One region of the Micromonospora sp. NPDC047793 genome, then DNA from elsewhere that is predicted to be linked to it. Evidence: riboswitches for the same ligand, from Rfam matches in the RefSeq annotation. Region 1 holds a riboswitch; each other region holds the start of a gene.
What was found. A riboswitch is a leader RNA that binds a small molecule or an ion and turns the genes downstream of it on or off. The one in region 1 is predicted to bind S-adenosylmethionine.
Positions count from the first base shown of each region.

Region 2: another riboswitch for S-adenosylmethionine. It lies ahead of ABZ738_RS19155 (aminotransferase class V-fold PLP-dependent enzyme); the one in region 1 lies ahead of ABZ738_RS09325 (ABC transporter substrate-binding protein).
Region 3: another riboswitch for S-adenosylmethionine. It lies ahead of thrC (threonine synthase); the one in region 1 lies ahead of ABZ738_RS09325 (ABC transporter substrate-binding protein).

Region 1 covers NZ_JBEYSG010000003.1:367,303-377,550, forward strand. Annotated here, with positions in the region: gene ABZ738_RS09295 (carbohydrate-binding domain-containing protein) at 1-366, shown strand, start outside; gene ABZ738_RS09300 (TetR family transcriptional regulator) at 486-1,292, opposite strand; gene ABZ738_RS09305 (ABC transporter ATP-binding protein) at 1,402-2,343, shown strand; gene ABZ738_RS09310 (anibiotic ABC transporter) at 2,340-3,965, shown strand; gene ABZ738_RS09315 (amino acid ABC transporter ATP-binding protein) at 4,038-4,769, opposite strand; gene ABZ738_RS09320 (amino acid ABC transporter permease) at 4,766-5,548, opposite strand; gene ABZ738_RS09325 (ABC transporter substrate-binding protein) at 5,584-6,426, opposite strand; SAM riboswitch class IV at 6,688-6,800, opposite strand; gene ABZ738_RS09330 (urease subunit gamma) at 7,093-7,395, shown strand; gene ABZ738_RS09335 (urease subunit beta) at 7,392-7,757, shown strand; gene ABZ738_RS09340 (urease subunit alpha) at 7,754-9,457, shown strand; gene ABZ738_RS09345 (urease accessory UreF family protein) at 9,457-10,140, shown strand; gene ureG (urease accessory protein UreG) at 10,130-10,248, shown strand, end outside.
Region 2 covers NZ_JBEYSG010000009.1:46,648-56,895, forward strand. Annotated here, with positions in the region: gene ABZ738_RS19140 (LamG domain-containing protein) at 1-457, opposite strand, end outside; gene ABZ738_RS19145 (hypothetical protein) at 454-639, opposite strand; gene ABZ738_RS19150 (hypothetical protein) at 705-4,283, opposite strand; SAM riboswitch class IV at 4,776-4,893, shown strand; gene ABZ738_RS19155 (aminotransferase class V-fold PLP-dependent enzyme) at 4,946-6,175, shown strand; gene ABZ738_RS19160 (GMC oxidoreductase) at 6,180-8,030, opposite strand; gene ABZ738_RS19165 (hypothetical protein) at 8,027-9,103, opposite strand; gene ABZ738_RS19170 (ABC-2 family transporter protein) at 9,120-9,929, opposite strand; gene ABZ738_RS19175 (ABC-2 family transporter protein) at 9,926-10,248, opposite strand, start outside.
Region 3 covers NZ_JBEYSG010000001.1:256,486-266,733, forward strand. Annotated here, with positions in the region: gene ABZ738_RS01145 (nitrate- and nitrite sensing domain-containing protein) at 1-985, opposite strand, end outside; gene ABZ738_RS01150 (hypothetical protein) at 972-2,144, opposite strand; gene ABZ738_RS01155 (alpha/beta fold hydrolase) at 2,513-5,380, shown strand; gene ABZ738_RS01160 (ABC transporter permease subunit) at 5,380-6,279, shown strand; gene ABZ738_RS01165 (DUF4232 domain-containing protein) at 6,269-6,955, opposite strand; gene ABZ738_RS01170 (DoxX family protein) at 7,358-7,807, shown strand; SAM riboswitch class I at 8,000-8,135, shown strand; gene thrC (threonine synthase) at 8,145-9,431, shown strand; gene ABZ738_RS01180 (GNAT family N-acetyltransferase) at 9,714-10,248, shown strand, end outside.

The DNA.
Region 1 (10,248 bases):
CGGCACAACGTGATCGTGGTGACCCATCACTTCCTGGAGAGCGACGCCACCATCGGCCAGAGCGCCGGCTTCGGGTCGACGAGCCCGCAGTACGTCTTCGACAACCTGATCCGTCGGTACGCCAACATCCGGTTCGTCTTCTCCGGACACACCGGCACCGCGGCGTCGCGGGTGGACACCGGGCTGCACGGCAACCGGATCCACTCGTTCCTGCAGACGTTCCACTCGCCACGGACCAACCCGGTCCGACTGGTGGAGATCGACACGGCCGCCAACTCACTGCGCACCTGGATCCATGCGCCGTACACCGACGAGGACTTCCCGGCCCACAACCGCACCTACACCAACCTCAACCTCATCCGCTGACCCCCGCCGGCGTGCCCGCCTGCTGTGGTTGATCAAGAAGTTTGGTCGCGACACGCCGACCCCGGTACGACCAAACTTCTTGATCAACGCGGGGGTGTGTGGGGTGCGGAGGGGGGGTCTCAGAACTGGCTCAGAATAGTCGCAGTATCACTATGAGATTCGAGATGGCGGTAGACGGTGGCTCGGGACACCCCGAACTCGGCGGCGATCTCGTCGGCCGAGTGGGTGCCCGCCAGGTGCATCCGGCGGGCCGCCGACACCTGGTCGGGGCTCATCGCACGCGGTCGCCCCGGCCGCCGTCGGCCGCCTCGCGGGCGCGGGCCGGCTGCCGGGGCGGTCGAACCGTCCGCGCCGGTGCCGGTGGTCGGCGGAGCGGCCAGCGGGGAGTCCTCCAGCAGTCGGCGGACGCCGTCGAGCATGTCCTCGCGCAGCGCACGCTCGGGTACGTCGGTGAGGAAGAGGACCGGATCGCCGCACATCGCGAGCGCCTGTACCGCCCGGACCCGCTCCCGCACAGCCGGGTTCGGCCCGGCCACGATCTCGTTGGCGCGCATCGCGATCCGCATCAGCCGCTGGTAGTCCGTGCCACGATCGACCAGCGCCAGGTCGTGGTAGAGCATGCCCAGCGAGTGCCGGTGGGCGAGCATGACGTCCACCCAGCCCTCCAGGAGCGACCACCGGGCCTGTCCCGCCGGTAGGGCCTCGGCCCGGTCGAGCAGCTCCTCCAGGTCCCGCACGAACGGCTCGGCGAGGTCGGTGAGCAGGTGTGCCTTGCTGGGGAAGTGATAGAGGATCGCCGCCTTGGTCAGTCGCAGGCGTTCGGCGATCTGGCGCAGCGAGGTGCGTTGGTAGCCCTGCTCGGTGAACATCTGCAACGCCGTACGCAGGATCCTGCTGCGCGTGTCGTCGACTTCCTCCCAGCTCATGGCGTTCAGCGTAGCGGTCCCTGACCGCTGGACGGGCGCTGCGGGAATCCACTTACCATCGGTCAGTACAGTGAGGGGTGGTCGGTACACCGAGCGACAGGAGGCACCCATGTCCGTGATCTCGATCGAGAACCTCGTCAAGACCTTCGGTGGTGTACGTGCCCTGGACGGACTCGACCTGACGGTGGAACCGGGGGAGGTGCACGGCTTCCTGGGACCCAACGGCGCGGGCAAGTCCACCACCATCCGGATCGTTCTCGGCCTGCTGCGCCGCGACTCCGGACAGGTACGCGTCCTCGACGGCGACCCGTGGCGGGACGCGGTCGCGCTGCACCGGCGGCTGGCGTACGTACCCGGTGACGTCAACCTCTGGCCCAACCTCACCGGCGGGGAGGCGATCGACCTCTTCGGCGCGTTGCGCGGCGGTCTCGACGAACGCCGCCGCGACGAGCTGCTGCGACGCTTCGAACTGGACCCGACGAAGAAGTGCCGCACCTACTCCAAGGGCAACCGGCAGAAGGTCGCCATCGTCGCCGCCTTCGCCTCCGGCGTGGAGCTGTACGTCCTGGACGAACCCACGTCCGGTCTGGACCCGCTGATGGAGGCGGTGTTCCAGGAGGAGGTCCGCACGCTCACCCGGGCCGGAGCGAGCGTGCTGCTCTCCAGCCACGTGCTCGCCGAGGTGGAGGCGCTCTGCGACCGGGTCAGCATCATCCGGGACGGGCGCACCGTGGAGTCCGGCAGCCTCGCCGAGCTGCGCCACCTGGCGCGTACCACGGTGACCGTCGAGACCGCACGGCCGCTGACCGGGCTGGCGGAGCTGCCCGGCGTCCACGAGGTCCGTCCGGTCGACGGCCGGGTCAAGCTGGAAGTGGAGCCGGCGCACCTGGACACCCTCCTCGGCCACCTGGTCCGGTTCGAGGTCCGTGCCCTGACCAGCACGCCGCCCACCCTGGAGGAGCTGTTCCTGCGGCACTACGGCGGCAGCACCGACGCGGGACGGCAGGCCGGCGACGTCGAGCGGGAGACCACCGCCGGAGGTACCCGATGAGCGCCTTCACCGGCACCGGGCGACTCGCCCGCCTCGCGCTGCGTCGGGACCGGATCCGCCTGGCGGTCTGGGTCCTCGGCACCCCGCTGATCGGCTACGGGCTGGCCGAGAGCGTCGCCGGTCTCTACCCCGACGAGCAGACCCGCCTCGGGTACGCCGAGACCGCCCTGTCCAGTGTGGTCGCCCGTGCCTTCAACGGTCCGATCGCGAGCGCCGACCTCGGCGCGGTGGTGGTCGCCGAGACGTACCTCACCCTCACCCTGCTCGCCGCGCTGCTGAGCACGTTCGCCGTGGTCCGGCACACCCGGCAGAACGAGGAGACCGGGCGCGCCGAACTGCTCGGCGCCACCGTCGTCGGCCGGTACGCCCTGCTCACCGCCGCCCTGGTGGTGGTCGTCGGCGCGAACCTGGCCTCCGCCGCGCTGCTCGCCCTGGCCTTCGTCGGGGCCGGGCTGCCGGTCGTGGGTGCGGTGGCCGCCGCCGCCGCGATCGGCGGGGTCGGCGTCGCCTTCACCGGCCTCGCGGCCGTCACCGCCCAGCTCTCGGTCAGTTCCCGGGGCGCCAACGCGCTCGCCGCGGCCACCGTGGGCGTCGCGTTCCTGCTGCGCGCCGCCGGTGACGTGCTGGGCGAGCGCGGCAGCGACGGTACGCGGCTGGACAGCGCCTGGCCGACCTGGCTCTCGCCGTTGGGCTGGGGCACCCAGGTACGCGCCTTCGGCGCCGAACGATGGTGGGTGCTCGCACTGCCGGTGGCCCTGCTGGTGGCCGGTGTCGCGCTGGCCTACCTGCTGACCGAGCGCCGGGACGTCGGCGCGGGTCTGCTGGCCGCGCGGCGTGGACCGGCCCGAGCGGGCTCGGGGCTGCTCGGACCGGTCGGCCTGACCTGGCGGTTGCAGCGCGGCGCACTGGCCGGCTGGGCGGTGGCGGTGGTGGTGCTCGGCCTCTCCATGGGGGTGGCCGGTCACGAGGTCGACGCGATGATCGCCGAGAACCCGGCGGCGGCCGACGTGATCGCCCAGCTCGGCGGCGGGGCGGAACTCGTCGACGCGTACCTGGCCGCGATCCTCGGCCTGTACGCGCTGACCATCGGCGCGTACGTCGTGCAGGCCCTGCTGCGTACCCGCAACGACGAGTCCGACGGCATCCTGGAGGCGCTGCTGGCCACGGCGGTGAGCCGGACCCGGTGGCTCGGCACGCAGGTGTGCGGCGCGGTGCTCGGCGCGGCGCTGCTGGTGCTGCTGGCCGGTCTCACCACCGGGCTCGGGTACGGCCTGGCGGCCGGTGACGCGGTCGGCTGGACGGTCGAGCTGGGCGGGGCGGCGCTGCTGCGGTTGCCCGCCCTGCTGGTGCTCGTCGGGGTGGTGACCGCCCTGTTCGGCGCGGTGCCCCGCTGGTCGGTGGCGTTGAGCTGGGCGGTGCTGATCGCCTTCCTGCTGCTCGGACAGTTGGGCGCGGTGCTGGAGCTGCCGCAGGCGGCGCTGAACCTGTCGCCCTTCACGCACGTGCCGTCGGTGCCCGCCGCCGACCTCAGGGTGCTGCCCCTGGTGGTGCTCACCGCCGTGGCGGCCGTGCTGCTGGCCGTCGGAGTGGGCGCGTTCCGGCGGCGCGACACCCCGGTCTGAGGTGTAAGGAGGGGACCCCTGCTAACGCCTCGTGCATAGCAGGGGTCCCCTCCTTACATCCGACCCCGCGCGCTACAGCACCTGGGACAGGAAGCGGCGCAGGCGCGGGTGCTCGGCCGACTCGAAGATCGTGGCCGGCTCGCCGGCCTCCAGCACCACTCCGGCGTCCATGAACGCGACGGTGTCGGCGACCTCGCGCGCGAAACCCATCTCGTGGGTCACCACCACCATGGTCATGCCCTGCGACGAGAGGTCCGCCATCAGCGACAGCACGCCCTTGACCAGCTCCGGGTCGAGCGCCGAGGTGGCCTCGTCGAAGAGCATCACCTGCGGCTGCATGGCCAGCGCCCGGGCGATGGCCACCCGCTGCTGCTGCCCGCCGGAGAGGTGCGCCGGCCGGGCGTCGGCCTTCGCCGCCAGCCCCACCCGGTCCAGGTGGGTACGCGCCACCGCCACCGCCTCGTCCTCGCCGAGCTTGCGGATGCGCCGCAACGCGACGGTGATGTTGCGCAGCACGCTCATGTGCGGGAAGAGGTTGAACTGCTGGAACACCATGCCGACCCGCTGCCGCAGGGCGTCCGGGTCGTCGCGCAGCACGCTGCGCCCGTCCAGCAGCACGTCGCCCTTGTCCGGTTCGAGGAGCCGGTTGACGGTCCGCAGGAGCGTCGACTTACCGGACCCGGACGGGCCGATCACGCAGGCGGTCGCGCCGCGTGCGACGTCCAGGTCCACCCCGCGCAGCACCTGGTGACGGCCGAAGGCCAGGTGTACGTCGCGCAGGCTCAGACTGACCGAGGTGCTCATCGTTGGTTGCCTCCGGCGGCGCCGGGCAGCGCCAGGTCGAGGTCGTCGGGGTCGTCACCGGCCGGTCCGGTCGCCGGGCGGCCGTGCCGCAGCCGCCGGTCGATCCAGTTGACGACGTGCGTCAGCGGCACGGTCAGGGTCAGATAGACGAGCCCGGCGAGCAGCAGCGCCGACTGGTTGCCGGTGTTGGCCGCGTAGTCCTGCCCGATCCGGAACAGCTCCCGCTGGCTGGCCAGCAGACCGAGGAAGTAGACCAGGCTGGAGTCCTTGATCAGGGCGATGAGCTGGTTGACCCAGGCCGGCAGGACCCGCCGGACACCCTGCGGGATCACCACCACCCGCATCGCCTCCCACCAGGAGAAACCGAGCGCGCGGGCGGCCTCCACCTGGGTGGCCTCCACCGACTGGATGCCGGAGCGGAAGATCTCCCCGATGTACGCCGACGCGATCAGCGACAGCGCCAGGATGCCCAGCGGGTACGGGTTGGGTCCCCACACCTGCATGCCCAACGGCGCCAGACCGACCCCGATCAGCAGGATCGTCGCCGCCGCCGGCAGACCGCGGAACACGTCGGTGTAGACCCGGGCCGGCCACCGCAACCAGCGGGTACGCGAGATGCCCGCGACGGCCAGCACGATGCCCATGGCGGAGCCGAGCAGGGCGGCGGTGACCGCCAGGATCAGCGTGTTCGGCAACCCGACGGTGATCATGTCGGGCAGCGCCTCGCGCATCGACTCCCAGTCGAAGAACGTCTCCCACAGGGTGCGCAACGGATCCACGGTCGACCTCCGCCCTACTCGCTCGTCGTCCTACCTCAGGAGGCGGCCGGCGCCGACACCTCGCCGCTGCCCGGGGTGAAGTCGGCCGGGATCGGCCGGCCCGGGTAGTACTGCTCCTGGAGGCGGGTCCAGGTGCCGTCGGCGATGACCTCGTCCAGGGCCCGGTTCAGCGCCTCGCGCAGCGTGTCGTTGCCCTTGGCGACCGCGTACGCGGTGGGTGCCGGGCTGAGTTCCTTCGCCGCGACCGTGATCCTGCCGCCGCTGTCGGCGGCGGTCTTCTCGCCGATCTCGGCCGGGGCGATCCAGGCGTCGGCGGTGCCCGCCTTGAGCTGGTTGATCGCGCCGTTGTAGTCCGGCACCCGCACCGGGTCGAGGCCACGCCCGGTGGCGTAGTCGTCCTGGACGGTGCCCTGCACGACGACCACCCGCTTGCCCGACAGCTCGTCGAAGCTCGCCAGCGTCGAACCGGCGGGCACGTCGAGGCCGAAGTATCCGAAGTCGTAGCCGTTGCCGAAGTCGACCGTCTTCTTCCGCGCCTCGGTGATCGTGATCGAGGAACTGCCGACGTCGAACTTGCGGTTGTTGACCTGGGCGAGCAGACCGGAGAAGTCGGTGCCGACGAACTCGACCCGCAGCCCGAGCTTGTCGGCGGCGGCGACCAGCAGGTCGTTGTCGAACCCGGTGAACTCGCCGTCCTTGAGGTACACGTTCGGCGGTGCGTCGGTCAGCGTGCCGGCCCGCAGCACCCCCGGCTGGAGCAGGTTGTACGGGTTCTCGGCGGGGTCACCGTCCGCGCCGCAGGCGGTGAGGGTGACGGCGGCGAGCACGGCGGTGACGCCGACGGCGGCGGCCCGGGTGAGGGCAGGAAGGAATCGCACAGGTGTCTCCTGATGAGCGGCGGCGGGCACGCACGTGCCACACCGACGGTCCGCCGTGGGACGGACCGCGAAGGATGGGAACGAACGGGGTGGTCGTCCGACCGGGTGGGGTCGACGGCCGGGTGGCGACGCGGTCAGCTACACGCGGCGCTGCACACCCGCATCATGTCGACGTGTCGACGCCGGGTCAGGTGCCGGCAGGCAACCGGTCGATCGGGGTACGCCATGGCTCTCCTCGAGGTCGTGATGACCTGGGACACCAGGCCACGCTTGCACCGGAGATCGCTCCGATGCCTGGTCCTCACCCGGGGCACCCCTGCGCGGACGAGGGTTGCCGGCCAGCGAGCCGGGGCTTGACGCTGACGCTCTTGACCTGCCGCCGAGGCTAGCAGCCCGTGACGGGGCAGCGTCCACCCGTTATGACCACGCTCACGCGGGGTGTTGCCCGCTGCCCGCGTGATCCCTTACGGTCTGCTCAGCGGTGGGCGGTGCGGTCCGCATCCGACCCGACACCGCCGGTGGTCCGTCACGCGGACCGGGGAGGTGGAAACCCCGGGCCCCGCGCACGTGGCGGTCGGGACCGGCGGGCGAACCCCGACCGGCGGTCGGCGCGTCGAGGCGCCGGGCCGACGGTGTCCGGGGCGCGGAACCCACCGGGAGCACCCCGTGTATCTCACCCCTCACGAGCAGGACCGCCTGCTCGTCCACGTGGCGGCGGACGTCGCCCGACGCCGCCGCGAGCGCGGCCTGCGTCTCAACTACCCGGAAGCCGTCGCGGTGCTCACCGCCTTCCTCCTCGAAGGTGCCCGCGACGGGGCGTCCGTGGTCGACCTGATGGCCTCCGGCCGCACCGTCCTGAGCCGGGACGACGTGCAGGACGGCATCCCCGAGCTGCTGAGGGAGGTGCAGGTGGAGGCGACGTTCCCGGACGGCACCAAGCTGGTGACGGTGCACCACCCGATCCCGTGATCCCCGGGGAGATCCTGCCGGCGGCGCGGCCGGTGGAGATCAACGCCGGACGTCCGGTGACCACGCTGCTCGTGGTGAACACCGGTGACCGGCCGGTGCAGGTCGGGTCGCACTACCACTTCGCCGAGGCCAACCCGGCCCTGGACTTCGACCGGTCCGCCGCCTGGGGGCAGCGTCTCGCCGTACCGGCCGGCACGTCCGTGCGGTTCGAACCGGGCGTGAGCCGCACCGTGGACCTGGTGCCGCTGCGCGGCACGCGGATCGTCCCCGGCCTGCGCGGCGAGTGCGCCGGCCCGCTGGACCCGGCCCCGACGACGGCGGTGCCCGACGACGGCGCGCAGCGGAGCGGAGCGACGGCATGAGCATGGTGGAGCGGGAGCGCTACGTGGCGCTCTACGGGCCGAGTACGGGCGACCGGATCCGGCTGGCCGACACGAACCTGCTGATCGAGGTGGAGCACGACCACTGTGCCGGCGGCGACGAGGCGGTCTTCGGCGGCGGCAAGGTGATCCGCGAGTCGATGGGGCAGTCCCGGGCCACCCGGGCCGAGGGGGCCCTGGACACCGTCATCACCGGCGCGGTGGTCCTCGACCACTGGGGCGTGGTCAAGGCGGACGTGGGGATCCGCGACGGGCGGATCGTCGCGCTGGGCCGGGCGGGCAACCCGGACACCATGGACGGTGTGCACCCGGAGCTGGTGATCGGACCGGCGACCGAGGTGATCGCCGGCAACGGCCGGATCCTCACCGCCGGGGCGGTCGACACCCACGTGCACTTCATCTGCCCGCAGATCGTCACCGAGGCGCTGGCCGGTGGGGTCACCACCCTGGTCGGCGGCGGCACCGGACCGGCCGAGGGGACCCGGGCCACCACCGTCACGCCGAACGCCTGGCACCTGGCCCGGATGCACGAGGCGCTGGACGCGTTCCCGGTCAACGTGCTGCTGCTCGGCAAGGGCAACACGGTCTCCGCCGAGGCGCTCTGGGAACAACTGCGGGCCGGTGCCGGCGGCTTCAAGCTGCACGAGGACTGGGGCACCACCCCGGCCGCGATCGACGCGTGCCTGCGGGTGGCGGACGCCTCGGGCGTGCAGGTCTCCATCCACACCGACACCCTCAACGAGGCCGGGTTCGTCGCGGACACCCTGCGGGCGATCGGCGGCCGGGCGATCCACTCGTACCACACCGAGGGGGCCGGGGGCGGGCACGCGCCGGACATCATCACCGTCGCCGGGGAACCGAACGTGCTGCCCTCGTCGACCAACCCGACCCGTCCGTACACCCGCAACACCCTGGCCGAACACCTCGACATGCTGATGGTCTGCCACCACCTCAACCCGGCGGTGCCGGAGGACCTGGCGTTCGCCGAGAGCCGGATCCGACCGTCCACGATGGCCGCCGAGGACCTGCTGCACGACCTGGGCGCGATCTCGATCATCGGCTCGGACTCGCAGGCGATGGGCCGGGTCGGCGAGGTCGTGCTGCGGACCTGGCAGAGCGCGCACGTGATGAAGGCGCGGGTGGGGGCGTTGCCCGGTGACGGTGCCGCCGACAACCACCGGGCCCGGCGGTACGTGGCGAAGTACACCATCTGCGCGGCCATGGCCAACGGACTCGACCACGAGATCGGCTCGGTCGAGCCGGGCAAGCTCGCCGACCTGGTGCTCTGGGAACCGGCGTTCTTCGGCGTCCGACCGCACCTGGTGATCAAGGGCGGGTTCATCGCGTACGCCCAGATGGGGGACGCGAACGCCTCGATCCCGACGCCGCAGCCGATGCTGCCCCGCCCCATGTTCGGCGCGTACGGCGTCGCGGCCGCCGCCACCAGCCTGGCGTTCGTGGCACCCGCCGCGCTCGACGCCGGGCTGCGCCTGGACGTGCGTCGCCGGGTGGTGCCGGTCGCCGACGTACGGCAGCGCGGCAAGACCGACCTGCCGGAAAACGGTGCGCTGCCGCGCATCGAGGTGGACCCGGACACCTTCACCGTCCGCATCGACGGCGAGGTGGTCGAACCCGACCCGGTGACCGAGTTGCCGATGGCCCAGCGCTACTTCCTGTTCTGATGAGCGCGCCGACCATGCTCCTGCTGCTCGCCGACGGGCGGTTCCCAGCGGGGGCGCACGCCCACTCGTCGGGGCTGGAGGCGGCTGTCGCGGCCGGGCGGGTGACCGACCTGGCCACGTTGGGGGAGTACCTGCGCGGGCGGCTGGCCACCGCCGGGCTGGTCGCGGCGGCGTTCGCGGCGGCGTCCCGTCGGGCCGCCCGGTCGGCCGGACGCCGGGACCTGCTGGCGCGGCTCGACGCCGAACTGGACGCCCGGACCGCGTCGCCGGCCCAACGGGCGGTGTCCCGTCGCCAGGGCCGGGCGCTGCTGCGGGCCGGGCGGGAGATCTGGCCCGGTGACACCTTCGACGACCTGCCCGCCAGGCCGCCCGGCCCGCACCAGCCGCTGGTGCTGGGGTTGGTCGGCGCCGCGGCCGGTCTGGACCCGGCGCAGGTCGCCACGGTCGCCGCCCACGCGACGGTGACCGGTTCGGCAAGCGCCGCCGTACGTCTGCTCGGCCTCGATCCCTACCGGGTGCAGGCCCTGCTGGTGCGGCTCGCGGTCGCCTGCGACGCCACCGCGGCGCGGGCGGCGCGGGCCGCCGAGGAACCACCGGAGCGACTGCCGGCCGCCGCCGCTCCGCTCGCCGACATCCATGCCGAAGTCCACGCCACCTGGGAGGTGCGTCTCTTTGCGTCCTGAGACCGAGCACGACGAGTCCGTTCCCCACACCCACCCGGAACCCGGAGTAGACCCGCACGCCCCGCTGCCCGCCGCGTCGCGGGCGCTCCGGGTCGGCATCGGCGGTCC
Region 2 (10,248 bases), on a different contig from region 1:
CGACGCTCGCCTCCAGCACCACCACCCCGTCGAGGTGGATCCGAAGCAGCGTGGTGTCCCGGGTCACCGCCAGGTGGTGCCAGGTGTCGTAGGTGAACAGGCCGGCGCCGCTGGAGTACCGGACGTTGGTGCCCGGCAGGTCGGCCATGATGCGGCCGAGCACGTTGACGTGCACCCCGTAAAGGTCGCGGCCCATCAGGGTCTGCATGCCCGAAGTCTGGGTGGGCACCCGGAACCAGCCGCACATCGTGTAGGTCGTGTACGGCGGCAGGGGCGCGGGCGAGACCACGGCGTCGCCGACGCCGTCCAGGGTCACCACCGCACCGAACTGGTCGTCCGGCGACACGGTCGGGTTCCCTTCGAGCCGGCCGTCGAGCTGCCCCTTGCCGTAGTCGACGACGACGTTGCCCGGGGCGATGTCGTCGAGCTGCCAGAACAGCAGCGGCTCCGGGCTCATGCCGACCGCACCGGGGTGAGACGGGCCTGCTCGGCCTCGACGGACGGGCCCTGCACCTGCGCACCGGCCTGCCGGCCGATCGTCTCGATCAGTTCGTAGACCCGGACGTACGGCAGTTGGCCGAGCGCCTCCAGGACCATGTTCGTCTGTTCCAGGGACAGGTCGAGGGTGATCTGTGGCATCGGGGTCGCCTTCTCGGTCGAAATGTGGTGGACGTGCGGGAGAACAGGGGAGGCGCGCGGATCGGTCAGACGGTCGGGCGCTGACGCAGGCTGAGCCAGCCCTCGCGAGCGGTCAGCGCGGTGGGGAACGCCTCCGCGAGCTCCGGCGGCTCGGCGACCTCCACCCAGGAGGCGCCGTCGCGTTCGCGCCACGACCAGACCCGGTCCGGGTCGGCCGCCGGTGTAACCAGCGCCGGCGCGTCGGCCTCGGTCAGCACGGGCGCTGCCAGGAAGCCGACCTCCAGTCGGGCCAGCGCATCATGGTGGTGGGCGGGATCCAGCCGGCAGGAGACCGTCGGCAGCACCCCGGTGGTGGCGTGTACCGCCCCGGCCGGCTCCACCAGCGCGGTCAGTGTCAGCGTCGGCAGGTCGATCCCGACGGCGAGCGGCGGGTCGCCGTCCTGCTCGGCCAGCGTCACCACGTCGTGGTACCGCTCGCCCAGGGTGCCGTCCGGCTGCTCCCGCCAGAAGCCGAGCGTGCCGTCGCCCAGCCGCCCGTGCTCGCCCAGCCGCACCGGGAACCGGACGGACGGGTACGCGTTACTCTCCCGACCGACGCGGCGCAGATCCTGCCGGAAGACGTTCCAGTCCTGGTGGATCACGGGCAGCCCCGGCGCCTCCAGATCGAGCGCCAGCCGGACCACCGCCACCGGCCGACCGACCAGCACCGCCCGCGCCCGATGCTGCCCCGGGTCCTCGGGCTCGACCGCGTCCAGCGACTCGTCGAGCCGGGACACGAACTCGGCCAGCCCGTCGGCGCCCAGCCCACGCAGCCGCTGCACCACCGCGCGCAGCCGCACGTTGCCGATCGACCCGACCTCGGTGACCGGCCCCTGCGGGGAGGACTGCCACCACGCCTGCCGTGGGGCGGCCGGGTCGGCGGTCAGGTAGAGCGTGCCGAGCCAGTCCCCGTCCGCCGCGTACACCCGCAGCCCGTCGTCGAGCGGATCGGGCAGCAGCCACCCGCAGACCGGGGACGACTGCGGCAACCCGCTCAGCGCTCGCCCGGCGGCCTCGGCGTCGAGCAGGTCCAGCCGTACCCGCGCCGGCACTGCCAGCCGGGGCGGCATCGCCACCCAGGTCGGCCGGTTCGGCATGCTCAACCAGGTGGTGGTCCGGGGCTTGTCGGTGTCGACGTCGTACCCGATGCCGAAGCTGTCCACGATCCGCAAGCGCCGCACCCGCAGCGCCCCCGCCCGGACCGGGTTGAAGTCGCTCAGCGGCACCGGCGCGTGCCGCCCCTCACCCGCCACCGCCTGCTGCACGAGCGCCGCCAGCGACCGCCCGGCTGGAAAACCCAACGGGTCGGTGATCGGCAACTGACGCACCATCTGCAGCATCACCAGGGCGTCGTTGAAACCACCCAGGCTCTGCGCCAGGTTGCTTCCCTCGTGCGCGGCGAGATGCCGGTACGCCGTCGCGAGCGTGCCCAGCCGCGCGTCGTCCTGCTGCGCCGCGCACCAGTCCAGCAGCGGTCCCGGATCGTCGTCCAGTTGGTCGGCGGTCCACGGGTCGAGTCCCGCCGCCGTCCGCTCGTCGTTCGCCCGGGCCAGCGGTGTCCCGCGCAGGTACCGCATGATCCGGGTGGAGAGCACCGGCCGCGCCGACGCCGACAACACCGTGCTGCCGGTGTAGACGTTCGCCGCCGTGTCCAGCACGTCCTTCTCCGCCCGGGGGCGCAGTTCCCGGTCCCCGTCGGGCAGCTCGTAGTTCGTCGTGACGAACGCCGGGTCGAAGTCCCGCCCGGACGGGTCCAGGTTGTTGCCCGCCCGCGCCGGGAAGAACTCCACCTCCCAGTGCAGCAGCACCGGATGCCACGGCTGACCCGTCCACGACCGCAGCGCGGGATGCTCCGGTTGCCCGGTGGCGAGCTTGGTGGCCAGCGCCGCGAGCAGGTCACCGAGGCGGGTCACCCCGGTCGCGGCCCGCAGGTCGGCCTCGGAGACGGCCAGTTCCACCGCCACGCACGGCAGCAGTCCGTCCGGCTGGTCCGCGCCGTCGCGGCCGTACCGGTCCGACGGGGTGGCCGCCGCACCGGTGAGCAGCACCACCGGTTCGTTCGGCACCTGGTACGGCGTACCCGGGACCTGCTGCAACTCGAACCGGCTCCGCGCGGTGGCCACCGCCGTGGCGTTGACCGTGTCCAGCGCCGACTGCGCGGCCTGCCGGGCGGCCTGCAACCGGTGCGCCAGACTCGTGCCGGTGTCCACCGGCGGCCAACTTCCCAGCCTTGCCAACCGGGCGGACAACGCCGACACCTCCCGCCGCAGGTACCAGCCGACGAGATCCGGGTCCGGATAGTCGTCCCGGGCACCCGGTGGCGGGTACGCACAGACCAGGTACCGGGTCCAGTCCGCGAAGATCCGCCGACGTGCCCCGGTGACCTCGGCCGCCGCCGCGTCGTACGCCGACTGCGCCTCGTTCAGCGCGACCAGCAGGTCGCCGAAGCTCCCCGGCAGCGCCAACCGTTCCCGGGCCTGGCGCTGCGGCACCGTGACCGGCGAACCCTCGTCCCCGCCGTCCAGCGGGTCGTCCTGCCGACGGACCGTCCAGGCCACCCCGGAGGCGACCGTGCCGAACGACGCGGCATGCCGGGCCTGAGCCAGCCGGGCCGGCAGGTCCAACACGCCGCTCTCCAACTCGTCGGCGACGGTCAGCGCCTCCAGCAGCTCCTCGGTCTGCGTCTCGGTCACCCCGGGCAACACCGCGCCGAGGTGCGCGGCGAGCGCCTCGGTGGCGGTGTTCGCCACCCAGACCCCGCTCTCGGAGTCGGTCGTCGGGCCGGGCACCGGCGCCCGCTTCGCCGTCGCGGCGAAGGTCAGCCGACCGAAGCAGAGCATCCGCGCCGGAGCGTCGCCGCCGGTGTCGGCCGGCACCGACCAGTCCAGTTCGTCGGCGATGGTCTGCGGCCAGCTCCGCCCGGCCGCCGTCGCCACCACCGCCAGCAGTTCGTCGTCGGCCGTCTCGGCATACCAGCCGACCACGTCGTAGCGCAGGCCGTTCGGCGGCGGCACCGCCCCGTAGCCGTCGTCGTGCAACCCGAACACGCTCGACGAGTTCGGATAGAACGCGGCGAAGGTCGGCTCGCCGTAGCCGAGCGCGGTGAGCGCGGCCACCCGGTCGGTCGGCGCACCGGGCCACGCCGACAGCGGCAGCTTCCGGCCGAGATACCGCCACGGGCGTCCGGTGGTGCCGCGTGGATCGGCCGCCCGCAGCGGATAGGTCACCCCGCCCCGGTCGACGTCGCCCAGCGCGTCGCTCTCCACCATCCAGCGGTCCTGGGCGCCACCCGGCGCGGTCCGGGTGACCAGCCACCGGTTCGGCACCCGGGGCAGGTCGACGGCGGGCGCACCACCGCCGGTCGCGGCGCCGTGCGTCAACCGGGTCAGTGCGTCCGGCAGAGACCAGTGCAGGTGGATGCCGGCCGGCAACAGCAGGTCCTGCTGGAACGACCCGGGCAGGATCGCGTCGCTGAGGTTGCGCTCACCGAAGTCGGCGTCCCGGCCGGTGCTGGCGTCGACGTACGGCAGGCGGGTGAAGTCGGCGGTCGGTCCGGTCACGGTCCGGTCGGTGGCGAGCCACAGGGCGTCCACCCTGACGGGCACGGCGAGTATGCGCATGGTGATGCGTTCCCCAATGGTTGCGGCGTGGTCGCTGCGGTAACGCCGGTTCACCGTAGGGCAGATCAGAGCGCGAAAGTGTTTCGCAAAGCTGACAGTCGAACCGCTGGTCCGTCCATCATGGAGTGTGCTATCCCGCGTGGTGGAGACGCTTTCCGGACAGTGATCCGTCGAATCACCGACATGCCGCGCCGACCCGCGCTCCCATGGCCGACAGAACAGCGGCGAAGGGGCGCCGAGCCGATCGGCGGCAGGTGACTGTGGTCACTGTGCGTGGTGAAGCGCGCCCGCGCAATCGCGCACCCGGGGCGTCGGATTCACGTCTGCTCCCGAGCCGCCACCCGGACCGGCGCGACGGCGAGCCGACCGGTCAGGCGGGACGAATCAAGGGGCTGTCTCGTGTCGTACGAACAGGGACATGCCGGGTGCCCGACGGGCACTGGCGGGCGGGCTCGCCCGTGTGGCAGCATCGGCAGCGGTCAAGAGTGTCAGCGTCAAGGCCCCGGCCTGCTGACCGGCAACCCTCGTATATCCGCGGTGGGGTGCCTCCGGGTGAGACCAGGCCGTCGGCGATCGCCGGAGGCAAGCGCGGACCCGCACGGGTCCACTGTCACCTGAGGACGAGTGTGCCCACGATCGCTCCTGCCGTGCTCGGCGACGACCTTCCGGTCCGCCTCTCCGACGGCACCACCGTCGCGTACGCCAACCTCGACTACGCCGCCACCGCACCCTGCCTCGTCCCGGTCGCCGACGCGGTCACCGAACTGCTGCCCTGGTACGCCAGCGTGCACCGGGGCGCCGGCCTCGCGTCGCGCCGGTGCACGCTGGCCTACGAGCAGTCCCGTCAGACCGTCGCGGACTTCCTCGACGTCCGGCCGGACGACCACGTGATCTTCACCCGGAACACCACCGACGCGATGAACCTGCTCGCCCGGGCCCTGCCCCCGCACACCACCGTGGTGACCTGGGCCGGCGAACACCACGCGAACCTCCTCGCCTGGCCGAACGTGCACCGCCTGCCGGTGCCCGCCGACCTGCCCGAGGTGACCTCCGGGCTGACCCGGGCGCTGGCCGACCTGGGCGACGCGGGGCCGGTGCTGGTGGCGGTGACCGGCGCCTCCAACGTCACCGGCGAGGTCTGGCCGACGGCCGAGATCGCGGAGATCGCCCATCGGCACGGCGCGCGGATCGCCGTCGACGCCGCCCAACTGGCCCCGCACCGCCCGGTCTCCATGGCCTCCGCCGGTATCGACTACCTGGCGCTCTCCGGGCACAAGCTGTACGCGCCCTTCGGTGCGGGCGTCCTGGCCGGCCGCGCCGACTGGTTCGACGCCGCCGACCCGTACCTGTCCGGCGGTGGAGCCACCAGGCACGTCGGTGACGAACCCGCCGAGGTGCAGTGGCAGACCGGCCCGGCCCGACACGAGGCCGGCACGCCGAACCTGCTGGGAGCGGTGGCACTCGCCGCCGCCTGTGCCACCATCTCCGCCGCCGCACCGGACGTACTCGCTCACCACGAGCAGGAGCTGCTGGCCCGACTGCGCGACGGCCTCGGCGCCCTGCCGCAGGTGGCGGAACTGCGCACGTTCGACGCCGATCACGACCGGGTCGGCATCGTCAGCTTCACCGTCGCCGACCGGCGGGCAGCCGACATCACCCACCGGCTCTCCGCCGAGCACGGCATCGGCGTACGAGACGGCTTGTTCTGCGCCCACCCGCTCAGCCGGAAGCTGTTGGCCGACGCGGCCGTGCGGCTCGGCCGCCCCACCGACGGGTACGCGATCCGGGCCAGCATCGGCATCGGCACGACTGCCGAGCACGTCGACCGACTCCTGCACGGACTACGCCAGGTGATCAACACGCCCCGGGGGCGGTGAGTCGTCAGGTGCTGAGGTGGGCGGCGAGGCGCATGGCCAGCGCCGCCAACGTCAGCGTCGGGTTGGCCGCCGGTGAGTTCGGGAAGACGGACAGGTCGCAGACATAGAGGTTGCGGTGGCCGACGACACGCAGGTCCTCGTCGACCACCCCCGGCCGCTCCCGGCCCGGCGTGTCGCGACCCATCCGCATGGTGCCGACCTCGTGCGACACCCCGCCGAGCGGAGCCCAGAGCTGCTCGTACACCTCGCCTCCGAAGGCGGACACCACATCGGCGGTGATCGTGTCGAGGGCGTCCTGGACCTGGTGGGCGCGCGGGCTGGGATGGATGCGGATGGTGGGCAGCGCGGCGGGCTTCCCGCCCACCGGCCGGGTATCGGTCAGGGTGACGGCGTTCTGCTCGACCAGCGGCGCCTCGACCATGAACACGAGTTCGCCCGGCATCTTCCCGTCGACGGTGGCCAGGTTCGCGCCGGTGAACTCCAACGCGTTGACGAAGCGGAACTGGTTCAGGTTCGCGCCGAGGTCCAGCGTGACGCTGTACGGGTGGACGGGGTCGGTGTCGGCGGCGTCGGTGAGGTGCCGGGAGACGGTCTTGCTGGAGTCGAACCGGCTGTACCAGTCCCCGCCCTGCCGCATCCAGAACTTCACCACGTGGATGGGATGGTCGGTGATGCCGCGTCCGACCAGCGGGATGTCCTCGGCGAGGCCGGACGACTGCGCGACGGCGGCAGTGCCGACGGTGCCGGCGGCCAGCACCACCACGCCGTCGTCGGCCAGTCGGTAGGTGCGGTCCCGGCCGGCCAGGTGGTCGTACGTCACCACACCGGTGACCTCGCCCGCCGCCCGCTCGACACCGACCACCTCGTGGTTCAGGTGGACCCGCAGGTTGCCGAAGCGGCCGTCCTGCATCGCGCGGCTGAGCAGCAGTTCGGCAGCCGACCAGATACCCGCCGGCACCGCCCCGGGGACCGGACCGCAGTACTCGATCGCCATCGGGGGATCGAAGTGCCGGAACTCGGCCAACGCGGGCAACTCCCGCAGTTTCGCCTTGACCATCGTCTGGTACGACGACGGGACCAGGGGAGTGACACGGGTCAGCTGCTCCGCGCGGTCGTACCAGACGTCGTACAACTCGTCGCGGACCGCCTCCGGCCAGTCGCGGAACTCCCACCGGTGCATCCGGGGTGCCGAGGCTCCCCAGAACAGGGTCCGGCCGCCGAGGTTGAGGCCCTGCGCGATGCGTGCCTTGGCGCTCTCGGCGTCGGCGGCCCGCCAGCGCCGACGCCCGAACGCACCCCAGTGGTGAAAGATGTTGGGGTACACGTCGGGACCGACCGGTTGGTAGCGGGCCAGGTTGCCGGTGTGCGTCCCGAACAGGTAACTACCGGCCTCCAGCAGCAGGACACGCGGTGGCCGACCGCCCCGCCACGGAGTCTCGGCGAGCTGGTACGCCAGGGTGCCGCCACCGGCACCGGAGCCGACGACGATGACGTCGTAGCGCTGCGTGGACTCCGGATCGCCGGGGAAGAAGTGCCGGGCGACGTGCGACTCGCCGACGAGGACGTCCTGGTGCCGCGCGAAGTGGACCCGCCCGTCGATGCGGCAGGTCGGGGCGGCCAGTTCGGCGGTGCTCAGGTGCAGCGGCCCGTCGAGCTGGGGGTCGCCGTCGAGGACCACGACGACCTCGACACCGTCGGGATGTGCCGCCGGATCGAGCGTGGCGGTCCACTCGCCGGTGCGCTGGTCGTACCGGAAGTCCTGCGTGCCGGCGCCGACGATCCGTAACTGGAGGCGGTCGTCCGGGCGCAGGGCCGGCATCCGCAGGAGCACCGTGCACACCGCGTCCACACTCACGTCCCGCCACCCCGTCCCGCGTCCGTCGGCGTGCCCTGATGGCCAGGCCGGTGATCCGTGGCCGGCTCCTGCGTCGGATGACGCCGGATCTCCTCCACGGCCTGCCGCAGCACCCGCACCTCGGTGTCGAAGACGCGCTCCAGGCGCGGCATGGCCTCCTCGTCGAACCGGGAGGACCGCCCCTTCTGCTCGTGCCACAGCATCCCGTTGCGCAACGCCACCGCGTCGGTCTGCATCGCACGGCAGTCGTCCACCAGCGGTGCCAGTGCCGGGGCGAGTTCGGCCAGGCGGAGGAACCGCTCCGTCATCAGCCGCTTGTGCTCCCAGAGCACGTGCAGGTACCGGATGTCGTACGCGGCATCGCCGTTGAGGTAGTCGCGCAGGTAACCGCGCAGCGGCACGTAGGAGTCGACGCCGTAGGCCCGCTCCCACTCCTCCTGGAGCATGTCGACCCGGCGGCTCGGATTGGCACCGGACAGGTACTCCTCGAACGCGCCGCCCACCACGTGCAACCGCATCCGGTAGCTGGCATCCGGTCGCAACCGGTAGAAGTAGACCTGGAAGCAGTCGTTCTCCACCTCGTCCAGGCTCGCGTACGCGCGGGCGACGTCGTCCTGCCCGACGGTGGTGGTCCGCAGCGACCCGTTCGCCGTGTAGCCGTAGACGGTGAAGGTGCCCTCGTCGTCGTCGACGCCGCTGAGCAGCACGTCGTGGGTCTGGTGCCACTGCTGGTAGGGCGCCCGGCCCGGCAGGTGGTGCTCGTCCAGGTTGAGATAGGGGTAGTAGCCGGCGCCGATGGAGTCGCGGCAGAGCGCGACGATGTCCGCGCCGACGCACGCGACCCACTCACGGCTGGTCCGGACCACCTCCAGCCACGGACTGATCGCGTGGTCGTAGAGATAGAAGCCGAACGGCACCGGCGAGTCCGGTGCCTTCGGGTCGAAGGCGACGTGGATGTAGTTGCTCAGGATCCAGTCCCGGGCCCGTGCCTCGGTGGCCAGGATCGCCAACGGGAACGCATAGAACTGGTAGCCCCGCGCCAGCGGCTCACCGAGCGGCAGCTGTCTTCTCATACCGATGCCTCTCCTCTCAGCTACCGGTCATCTCGTACCGGCGGATGCCCATGCTCCAGATGCCGTAGCCGACGCACAGCGCGCCCGCCGCCACCAGCGGGGTGAGCCAGACCAGCCGGCCGTCGCCGCCGAGCAGGAACTCCACCGGGATGTACGCGGTGAACGCGAACGGCAGCACCCACGTCAGCACGGACCGCAGCACGCCCGGATAGATCTCCAGCGGGAACGCCGCGAACTCGGAGAGCTGGTTGGCGGCGTGCATCGCGGGTTGGCTGGTGATCGTCCAGAAGGCGATCGAGGCGAAGATGAGCTTGATCCCGGTGTAGATCAGCGTGCCGCAGACCACCAGACCGGCACCGACCAGGACCATCTCGGCGTCCACGTCCAGCCCCAGTCGCCGGCCCGCGTACCCGAGCAGCGCGAACCCGACCAGCAGCTCGCCGAGCGCGTCGGGCCAGAAGAACCGCTCCGACAGGACGCTGAACAGCGGGTTCACCGGACGGATCAGGTGCCGGTAGAAGTCGCCGCTGCGGATCAACTGCCAGGCGACCACCCACAGGTAGTCGGTGAAGAGCCGGTCCAGCCCGCGGGGCAGCAGCGCGAAGCCGAGCAGGAACAACACCTTGTCCAGGGACCAGCCGCCGACTGTGGGCACCAACTGGAAGATGCTGCCGATCAGCAGGACCTGGACGCCGACCCGGAGCAGGAAACCGACGCCACCGAGCAGGAAGTCGGTGCGGTACGCCACGAGTCGCCGGAGGCTGACCCCGCCGAGGAACCAGGTCAGCCGCAGGTAGCGCAGCGGCGTACGACCGGGGCGGGTCATCCGCCGAGCACCTGTACGCGTCGGACGAACACCCGCCACAGCACCGCGCACGCGCCGGCGAGCAGCACCGCCCAACCCACCTGCCCGGCCAGGACGACCGCCGCGTCGGGCGCGCCGTCGTACCGACCGGTCAGCAGACGGACCGGTGCGTACACCATGGACTGGAAGGGCAGGACCGAGGCGGCGGCGGCCAGCGGCGCCGGCATCAGGTCGAGTGGTACGAGCTGACCGGCGAAGAACACCACGACGCTCTCCTTGACGATGCGGATGCCCCAGATGTTGGTGGTGACGATGCCGCAGAGCCCGACCAGCATGTTGA
Region 3 (10,248 bases), on a different contig from region 1:
GGGTCAGCGGCCGGGCGACGGTCCGGCCGATGGCGAGGGCGAGCAGCACCACCACGACCAGGATCAGCAGCACCAGGGCGGCCACCCAGTACGCCTCGGCGATCGCGGTCTGCCGGTCCGCCCGCACCTCGGCGGTCACGTCGGCGACCAGCTTCTTCTCCACGAACTGACCCAGCGTGATCAGGGAGGAGATGGTCGGGTAGAGGACCTCGACGGGCGTCTGCGACACCGCGCCCACCGGGTCCAGCGAGCTCTGGTCCAGGAAGCCCGGCCCGGTCCGGGCGTCCAGGGCGGCCTGCTCGACGTCCATCAGCGCCAGTTGCTCGGGCGTGATCAGGCCGAGCAACTGGTTGGTCTCCGACTGGAGGGTGGCCATGTTGGCCACGAAGACGGTGGCGAGCTGCGGGCTGGGCTTGGCCGCGACCAGCACCAGCAGGGCGGCGCCACTGCCGAGCCCCTCGCTCTTGCGCAGGATCCCGTCCAGCGCCAGCACCTGCCGTCCGGCCGAGGTGCGGGTGTCCACGTCGTACGGCAGCCGCAACGAGTCGATCAGCTTGAGGTGGACCGGCCCGTACGCGCCGATGACCTGGTCCGGGCTGGCCTGTCCGGCCAGCGTGGCGGTGCGTACCGGGGCGAGTTGCCGGACCCCGTCGAGCGCGGTCGACACGTCGGGGGACAGGTCGTCGGCCAACTCGGTGCGCAGGTCGACGATCAGGTCGTCCACCTCCGCGATCTCCTGCACCAGATCGGTGCGCTCGACCTGCCGCAGCAGCAGACCGATGGCGAGCATCCGCTCCCGCTGGAGGTGCTGGAGCAGGGTGCCGATCCGGCTGGCGACCTTGACGGTGCTCTCGATGTCGCCGGCCCGCTGGGCGACCCCGGCGCGTTCCCACACCACCGGAAACGTCAGCCCGAGCATGCAGAGCAGGGGGATGAGCACCAACAGGGCGAGTTTGCCCCGGATCCGGAGCCTATCGAGCAGCATCGAAGGGCCTCCACCGATCCGGGTCGTGGCCGTGTCCGACCGGCTGGAGCGCGCGGTCGCCCGGCGGACGAGCGGGCTCCCACCGGTCGTCGACGGGCTGCTCCGGGTCCCCGGCTGCGGCGTCGGTGGCCTGCGGTCGACCGGTGGTGTCCCTCGAACGGGACAGCCATCCGGTCACCGCCAGGGCGATCAGCAGCAGACCGGCCACGCCGCCCGCGACCATGGTCAGCAGGTCGTCCCGGTCGAGCTGGTCGATCCGTTCCACCAGCAGCCGGTCGATCTCGTCGAGCAGGATCGGCTGGAGCTGCGTGGCGGCCCGCTGGGCGTCGTCCCGCGCACTGGTCAGCCGGACCAGGTTGATCGTGCCGGTCCGGTTGTCCGGCTGGGAGTGGACCGCCATCGCCTCGGTCGCCCGCTGATAGGCGTCGAACGGCGTGAGCACGCTCGCGCCCAGGTCGGCGCTGGCCGAGCTGTCCACCACCGCGCGCAGGTTGTTCACCAGGTCGTTGGCGGGTTGCAGCGCGGCGAGCCGCAGGGTCGCCAGCTCGCTCAGGGTGCGTACCCGGTCGGCGACGGGCCGCTGCGCGGCCAGGACGGCCATGTCGACGAGCCGCCCGCCGGCCACCGTCGCCTCCGGCATCTCCTCGCCGACGCCGTCCTGGAGGAAGTACGAGGCGGCGCCGGAGTCCCGGATCAGGCCGGAGGTCTCGCGCACCTTGCCGTGCAGGGCCAGCAGCAGATCCGTGACCTCCCGGTACGCGCCAAAGGCCGCCTCCGGGTCGAGCGACCGCTCGGGCAGCGCCTCCAGCTTGGCCCGGATCCCGGCCCACCGTTCGCTGGTGCTCAGCTCGGCACCGATGCGGGCGTCGACGGCGGCGGCCCGCTCGACGGCCTTCTGGAGGTTCTCCCGGGGCGGTTGGCGGTCGGCCACGGCGGCGCTCTGCGCGTCCACCAGCGCCTCGGTCACCGGTCCGAGGGCGCGCAGGTACTCCACGCCCAACCGCTCCTGCTTGAGGGCCTCCCGGTCGGCGTCGATGTACTGGTGGGCCCGCACGACGAGGAACGCCACCGGCAGCAGCAGCGCGGTGGCGAGTAGCAGCGGCAACAAGCGGCCCGGCGTCGGGGGCCGGCGACGGACCCGCGAAGCGGGAACGGTCATGGTTACTCCTCCGGGTGGCGCAACGATCGGGGGATGGCGTCAAGGAGCCGGTCCCGTGCGCCGGACCGGAAAACTAATCGAACCGGGACTGTCTGTATCGGTCTCTCCGGGTCAGGTTTGCGTCACTTCGAGCGATGTGACGGAGGATTAACTGATTGACTACGGTGGGTGGCTCTTTCCGTGGAGGTACGTCGTGGTTACGCGTATTTTCCAGTGAAAGGCATTAATTTCCATGATGCGAACTCATCCCAAAGGTTCGCCTGCGGAGGATGTGCGGTCGACCTCTTGCGGATGACGATCGGCCGAGTAGGACGGACGTACGGCGGATCTCAGCTACCACTCAGGTTGCGCGCCGTACCGTGTGCCGCATGAGATCGCCGTTCTCGGCCGCGCGGATCCGCCGTGCCCTGCCCACCAGCCGCCGGGCCGTCGCCGCGTCAGTGGCCGTCGCCCTGCTCGCGGCGGTCGTCGTCTGGGCGGTGTGGCCGGAGCGGCCGAGCTTCCGGACCGAGTCCGCGATGCTCACCGTCCGGTCCGGGCCGAACGGCGACGAGCCCGTCGACCTGGACACCACGCTGTACCTGCCGCGCGAGGCCGCCGCCGACCAGAAGGTGCCCGCGGTGCTGCTCGCGCACGGGTTCGGCGGCACCAAGAACTCGGTCCGCACCGACGCCGAGGACCTCGCCGACCGGGGCTACGCGGTGTTGACCTGGACCGCCCGGGGCTTCGGCCGCAGTGGTGGCCAGATCCACCTGGACAGCCCCGACCACGAGGTACGCGACGCGCAACGACTGCTGGACTGGCTGGCCGACCGCCCGGAGATCCGGACCGACGCGACCGGCGACCCCCGGGTCGGCGTGGTCGGCGGCTCCTACGGCGGCGCGCTGGCGTTGTTGCTCGCCGCCCAGGACCAGCGGGTGGACGCGATCGTCCCGATGATCACCTGGAACGACCTGTCCCGCTCCTTCCTGCCGGAGAGCACCGGAGGGGAACCGACCGCCGGAGTGTTCAAGTCCGGCTGGGCCGGCATCTTCTTCGGTGGCGGCGGTGCCGCCGGCTCCGGACCGGCCGGGATCTCCGGCACCGGCGCCGAGTCGCCGGAGGGCGCGCCGGACGCCGGGCCGCCCAGCCCCGCGCCGGGCCAGGGACCGGGCACCGCGCCGGGCGCCCCGATGGCCGGCGGCCTGCCCGACCCCTCCTGCGGCCGCTTCGCCTCCGACGTCTGCGCCGCGTACCTGCGCATCGCCGCCACCGGTCAGGCCGACCAGGCCGCCGTCGACCTGCTACGCCGGTCCAGCCCGGCCGGCGTACTGGACCGGATCGAGGCACCCACCCTGCTGGTCCAGGGCGCGGCGGACACCCTCTTCCCGCTCGGCGAGGCCGACGCCAACGCCCGGGGCATCGCCGCCAACGGCACCCCGGTGCGGGTCGCCTGGTTCACCGGCGGCCACGACGGCGGCTCCGGCCCGCAGACCGACTCCGACCGGGTGAAGTTCCTGACCGCGCAGTGGCTCGACCACTACGTCGCGGGAACCGGGGACGCGCCCGGCGACACCTTCACCTTCTCCCGGATCGCCGGCTTCGACGCGATGGACCGGGGGCTGGTCGCCACCGGATACCGCACCGACGACTACCCCGGTCTCGGCGGCGACGCCCGCCGCGAGGTGACCGTGGCCGGGCCGCCCCAGCCGGTGGCCAACCCGCCCGGCGGCAACCCCGCCGCGATCTCCTCGGTGCCGTTCGCCGGCTCGTTGAGCTCACTCCTCAGCGGGGTGGCCGGTGACATACCCGGGCAGCACGCCCGGTTCGAGTCCGAGCCGTTGACCGAGGCGGTCGACATCGTCGGCGCGCCCACCGTGTCGGTGCGCGCCGCGTCGAGCAGCGGCGAGGCGGTCCTCTTCGCCAAGCTCTACGTGGTCGACCCGGAGGGGGCGGCCACCCTGCCCAGCGGACTCATCGCGCCGATCCGGCTCAGCGGTCTGCCGGCCACCGTCGACGCCGCCGCGCCGGTCACCGTGACCCTGCCGGCGATCGTGCACCGGGTGGAGGCCGGGCACCGGCTCCGGCTGGTGGTGGCCACCTCGGACCAGGCCTACACGACCCCGATCGAGCCGGCCGTGTACACGGTCGCGGTCGGTGACACGCCGGTCAGCCTGCCGACGGTCGACAGCGACCCGATCCCCACCGAGGCGGCGCTCTGGCGCTGGGTGCTGGTCGGGCTGATCGCCGCGATCGTGATCGGGCTCGTCGTGCTCGTGGCCGTGCTGCGCCTGCGGCACCGCCGCCAGGACACCTCGATCCATCCCGAGTACGCGGACACCCCGTTGGCCGTGCGCCACTTGCGCAAGGAGTACGCCGACGGCTTCGTGGCAGTCTCCGAGGTGGACTTCGAGGTGCACCCCGGTCAGGTGGTCGGCCTGCTCGGGCCCAACGGCGCCGGCAAGACCACCACCCTGCGGGTGCTGATGGGGCTGACCCAGCCGACCGCCGGGGAGATCTACGTCTTCGGGCACCGGCTGGTGCCGGGCTCGCCGGTGCTCTCCCGGATCGGCGCTCTCGTCGAGGGGCCCGGATTCCTGCCGCACCTCTCCGGCCTGGAGAACCTCAGGGCGTACTGGCGGGCGACCGGACGGCCGGAGGCCGACGCACACTTCGAGCAGGCGCTGGAGATCGCCGGTCTGGGCTCGTCGGTGCACCGGCGGGTCCGCAAGTACAGCCACGGGATGCGGCAACGGTTGGCCATCGCCCAGGCCATGCTCGGCCTGCCCGAGCTGCTGGTGCTCGACGAGCCGACCGACGGGCTGGACCCGCCACAGATCGCCGAGATGCGCCGGGTGCTTCAGCGGTACGCCACCGACGGGCGCGCGGTGCTGGTCTCCAGTCACCTGCTCGCCGAGGTGGAGCAGACCTGCACCCACGCCGTGGTGGTCAACAAGGGCCGGATCGTGGCCTCCGGGCCGGTGGAGGACATCGTCGGTGACTCGCCCAGCGTGCTGTTCGAGGTGAGCGACCCGACCGCGGCCCGGGACGTGCTCAACGACCTCGGTGGCGTACGGGTGCTGGACGACGCCGACGGGCACCTGGTGGTGGACACCAACGGCACCGCGCGCAGCGAGGTGGTCGCCGAGTTGGTACGGGCCGGTATCGGAGTGGACCGGGTGGTGCCCCGGCGCCGCCTGGAGGACGCGTTCCTCGCCCTGGTGGGCGAGAACTCTCGGGGAAGCGGGGACCGGTGATGGCGGGATCGACCGTGCAGCCGACGCGGGAGGAGTCCGGGGTGGCTCCGTCGGGTGCCGCCGCCGGCTACCGGCCGTCGAGGACGTTGCCGTTCGGCGCCGAGTTCCGCCGTCAGGCGGCGCGGCGGCGTACCCAGTTGGCGCTCGGCTTCATGGTGCTGCTGCCGTTGATCATCCTGATCGCCTTCCAGTTCGACTCGGGTGACGACGACAGCGGCCGGGGCGAGTTCGGCAGCCTCGTCTCGTTCGCCACCTCCGGCGGACTGAACTTCACCCTGTTCACCATCTTCGTCTCCGCCTCGTTCCTGCTGGTCGTGGTGGTGGCGCTGTTCTGCGGCGACACGGTGGCCAGCGAGGCGAGCTGGGGCAGCCTGCGTTACCTGTTGGCGGTGCCGGTGCCCCGGGCCCGGCTGTTGACGGTGAAGCTGCTGGTGGCGCTCGCCTACTCGGCGTTCGCGCTGGTGCTGCTCGCCGGTACGGCCCTGCTGATCGGCACCCTGCGGTACGGCTGGTCGCCGCTGCGCAGCACGGTCGCCGCACAGCTCGAACCCGGCGAGGGTTTGCTCCGCCTGCTCGCGGTGCTCGGCTACCTGGCGGTCGTCCTGCTGGTCGTCGCCGGCCTGGCGTTCCTGCTCTCGGTGGTCACCGATGCCGCGCTGGGCGCGGTGGGTGGTGCGGTGCTGCTGTGGATCCTCTCCAGCATCCTGGACCAGATCACCGCGCTCGGCGCGATCCGGTCGTTCCTGCCGACCCACTACAGCACCGCCTGGCTGGGGTTGCTCTCCACGCCGGTGCAGACCGACGACATCGTCCGGGGCGCCGTCTCGGCGATCTGCTACGCCACCCTCTTCTGGGGGCTCGCCTTCTGGCGCTTCACCCGCAAGGACATCACCAGCTGAGTGCGGCGTCGACGCCGTCGTCCGCCGACTCGGTGGGCGTCGGCGTCGGGCCCGTCCGCTTCTTCCAGGCGCTGACTCCGATCCGGTCGGTGTTGCCGAGGTCGATCGGCCCCTCCATGTCGAGTTCCTGCCCCGGCTGCCCCTTGGCCGCCGCGATCTCCACCCGCGCGGCGTCGGTGGCGACCACGGTCGGATCGTCGACCAGGTTGCGCCAGATCACGGCCGCTCCGGCCGTGGCGCCCGGTGCCAGCACCAGCGGCCGGGGTGGGTCGTCGAAGCCCGAGGCGATCCCGGCCGCCCCCTCGACCACCCGGACGGTGATCGGTGCCCCCTCGCCGTCGAACAGACGCAGCGCCGGATAGCCGCGCAGCTTGTACGGGCGGTCGCCGCAGTTGACCAGCTCCACGCCCATCGCCCGGAGCCCCATGGCCGCGCTGACGCCGAGGTAGCGGATCCGTACCCCCGATTCGGGGCAGACCTCCGGCGCGTCCGGGCCGGCGGTGGTCGGGCTCGTGGCCGGGTCGGCCTGCTCCGTCGGTCCGTCACCCGGGACGTTGCCGGACGCGTCGGTCGGTGCGCAGCCGGCGAGCAGCGCGAAGGCGGTCAGCAGCGCGACGAGCCGAGGACGCCGGTAGGCCCGGCCTCCGTCGCCGCGTCTCGTGGTCGTATCCGGCATCGATCCCCCGTGGATTTCTCGCATCGGCCCATCGTCGCATCACGGTCCTCGATCGTTCGGCGGGCAGTCGGGGTGGCGAGGTGGGCGCTTCGGGACGGCTTTCCGGTCGGTCGGGGACCGCCCCGCGTACCGGCTGGTGGGACGACGGTGGCCGCTTCCGGACCCGGGTGGGCGCGCGGCCCCGGATCGGATGACCGCGACTTGTTGCCGTCAGATGTCCAGGGTGTACAGGGGGTCGTTACGGAGGGTGATCGAAATGATCTTCGCCGAGGGGGGTTCCCTCGGGAGTTCCAGTCGCTACCATCGATGTGGGAGCGTTCCCAAAGGAAGAGATTGCATCGACAAATATTTATCAGTCCCGCATTCTGGTTGCCCTCGTCCATCCACAATGGAGGTTCCGGAATGCGTACTGACCGGTTCGGCGGGCCGGCCCTGTCCCTGTTCCGCATGGTCATCGGCCTGCTGTTTCTCTGCCACGGGTTGTCGTCTCTGTTCGGCGTCTTCGGCGGTGCCCGGGGGAGCGGTGAACCCGTCCCGCTCGGCACCTGGCCGGGCTGGTGGGCCGCGCTGATCCAGGCCGTCTGCGGTGCCCTCGTGCTCCTCGGTCTCTTCACCCGACCGGCGGCACTGGTGGCGTCGGGCTCGATGGCCTACGCCTACTTCGTCGTCCACCAGCCCGAGGCGCTGCTGCCGCTACGCAACCACGGCGAGCTGTCGGTGCTGTTCTGCTGGTCGTTCCTGCTGATCGCGGTGCTCGGCCCGGGTAGCTGGGCGCTGGACAACCTGCTGCGCCAGCGCAACGGTGCCGCACTGGACCTGAAGGCGGCCGAACGCAGGTCCGTACCGGCCTGACCCGGCCGGTGCGGTGACCGACCGACGCTCGTGCGCGACCCTGGACCAGGTCAACCCGGCGCTGCCGGGGCTGCCCGATCCAGGGTCGACGCGCTTGCGCGGGTGGTGGCGGCGGTGAGGAATCGCTCACAGGCTGAGATCGAACGCTGACGAGCGCGGCGGGATTGCCTAGACTCGGCGGCACAACTGAATACCTCATCCAGAGGGGCTGAGGGATACGGCCCGAAGACGCCCCGGCAACCACCCCGCGCGCTCATCGCTGAGCGTCCCGTGGGGCAGGTGCCAATTCCGTCCCCGCCGCAGGGTGCGATGTGGGGGAAGATGAGAGGACTCGGACATGACGTCGACGCTCGCCCCTACCGGGATCGACACCACCGCCAGCCCCGCCCGCGCCCTGGTCTGCCGCGCCTGTTCCGCCCGCTACCCGTTGGCCGCGCAGCACGCCTGTTACGAGTGTTTCGGCCCGCTGGAGGTCGACTACGACCCGGCGGCCCTCGCCACCGTGACCCGTGAGCAGATCGAGGCGGGCCCGCAGAACATCTGGCGCTACGCGGCGCTGCTCCCCGCCGGCCAGGACCCGGCCACCCGGGTCACCCTGGACCCCGGTTTCACGCCGCTGGTCGCCGCCGACCAGCTCGCCGCCGAGCTGGGCATCACCGGCCCGCTCTGGATCAAGGACGACAGCGCCAACCCCACCCACTCGTTCAAGGACCGGGTCGTCTCGGTCGCGCTGACCGCCGCCCGGGCGCTCGGCTTCGCCCGGTTCGCCTGCGCCTCCACCGGCAACCTGGCCAACTCCGTCGCCGCCCACGCGGCCCGCGCCGGCACCCCGTCGGTGGTGTTCATCCCCAGCGACCTGGAGCAGGGCAAGGTCGTGACCACCGCCGTCTACGGCGGCGAGCTGGTCGCCATCGACGGTTCGTACGACGACGTGAACCGGCTCTGCGGCGAGCTGGTGGAGACCGACGAGTTCGAGGACACCGCCTTCGTCAACGTCAACGTCCGGCCGTACTACGCGGAGGGCTCCAAGACGCTCGGCTACGAGGTCGCCGAGCAGCTCGGCTGGCGGATCCCGGCCCAGGTGGTCATCCCGATGGCCTCCGGTGAGCTGCTCACCAAGGTCGACAAGGCGTTCAGCGAACTGGTCGAGATCGGCCTGGTCGAGGCGCCGGCCGGCGGGTGGAAGGTCTTCGGCGCCCAGTCGGCCGGATGCAACCCGATCGCCACCGCCCTGCACGGCGGCGGTGACACCATCACCCCGGTCAAGCCGACCGGGATCGCCAAGTCGCTCAACATCGGCGACCCGGCGGCCGGCCTGTACGCCCTGGAGGCGGTACGCCGGACCGGCGGCTGGATGGACTACGCCGACGACGACGAGATCCGTGCCGCCGTGCGGCTGCTGGCGCGTACCACCGGGGTCTTCGCCGAGACGGCGGGCGGGGTGACCGTCGCGGTGCTGCGCAAGCTGGTCGAGTCCGGAAAGCTGGACCCGACCGCGGAGACGGTGGTCTACAACACCGGTGAGGGGCTCAAGACGCTCGACGCGGTCGCGGGCGAGGTCGGGCCGACCCACCGGATCAAGCCGTCGCTGCGGGCCGCCCGCGACGCCGGCCTGCTCGGCTGAGACACACCGCGAGCCCGTCGCCCGAGTGGCATGGTGCACGCCGACCGATCCGCCGGGTAACGGGCTTTTAGCGGTGAGTGCGGAAAACACGCCGTCGAGTACTTGACGGCAGGAACCGGGCGGCGCAAGATGCTTCGTGCGGGAGGGCGTTTCGCCGTAGACTTTCAGTCTTTACGACCCAGCGCCGGAGGCGTTGTGCGATCGTCCCTCCCGACCAAGCTTTCCGAAGGGGCCGGCGAATAATCGCTGGCCCCTTCGTCGGTCGTCCCGCAGGCTGCGGAGATGGCCATCACCATCACCTCCTTCGGTCCCGACGACGAGTCGGCCATCGAACAGGCGTACCGGATCGGTGCCGACTACACCGCGACCGACCTGCCGGACTACCCCCCGTTCAGCCGGCAGCGGTTCACCTCGCTGTTCCACCAGCCGATGCCGGGCACCGAGACCCTCGCCCTGCTGGCCCACGCCGACGGCACCCCGGCCGGCTACCTGCTGCTCGACCTGCCGCAACTCGACAACACCGAGAACGCCTCCGGCGAGTTGGTCGTGCACCCGGACCATCGCAGCCGGGGGGTCGGTCGGGCGCTGTTCGAGCGCGGCCTGCGCGTACTGCGCGAGCGCGGGCGGAAACGGGTCAGTGCGTTGAGCCGGGCGCACCTGCGCGACGATCCCGACCACCCCGCCCCGGCCGCCCGGTTCGCCGCCACCGTCGGCGCGGTCGACGCCCTGGCCGACGTACGACGGCGACTGCACGTCGCCGAACTGGACCAGGCCGCCCTGGACGCGCTGCTGGCCGACGCACGATCCCGGGCAACCG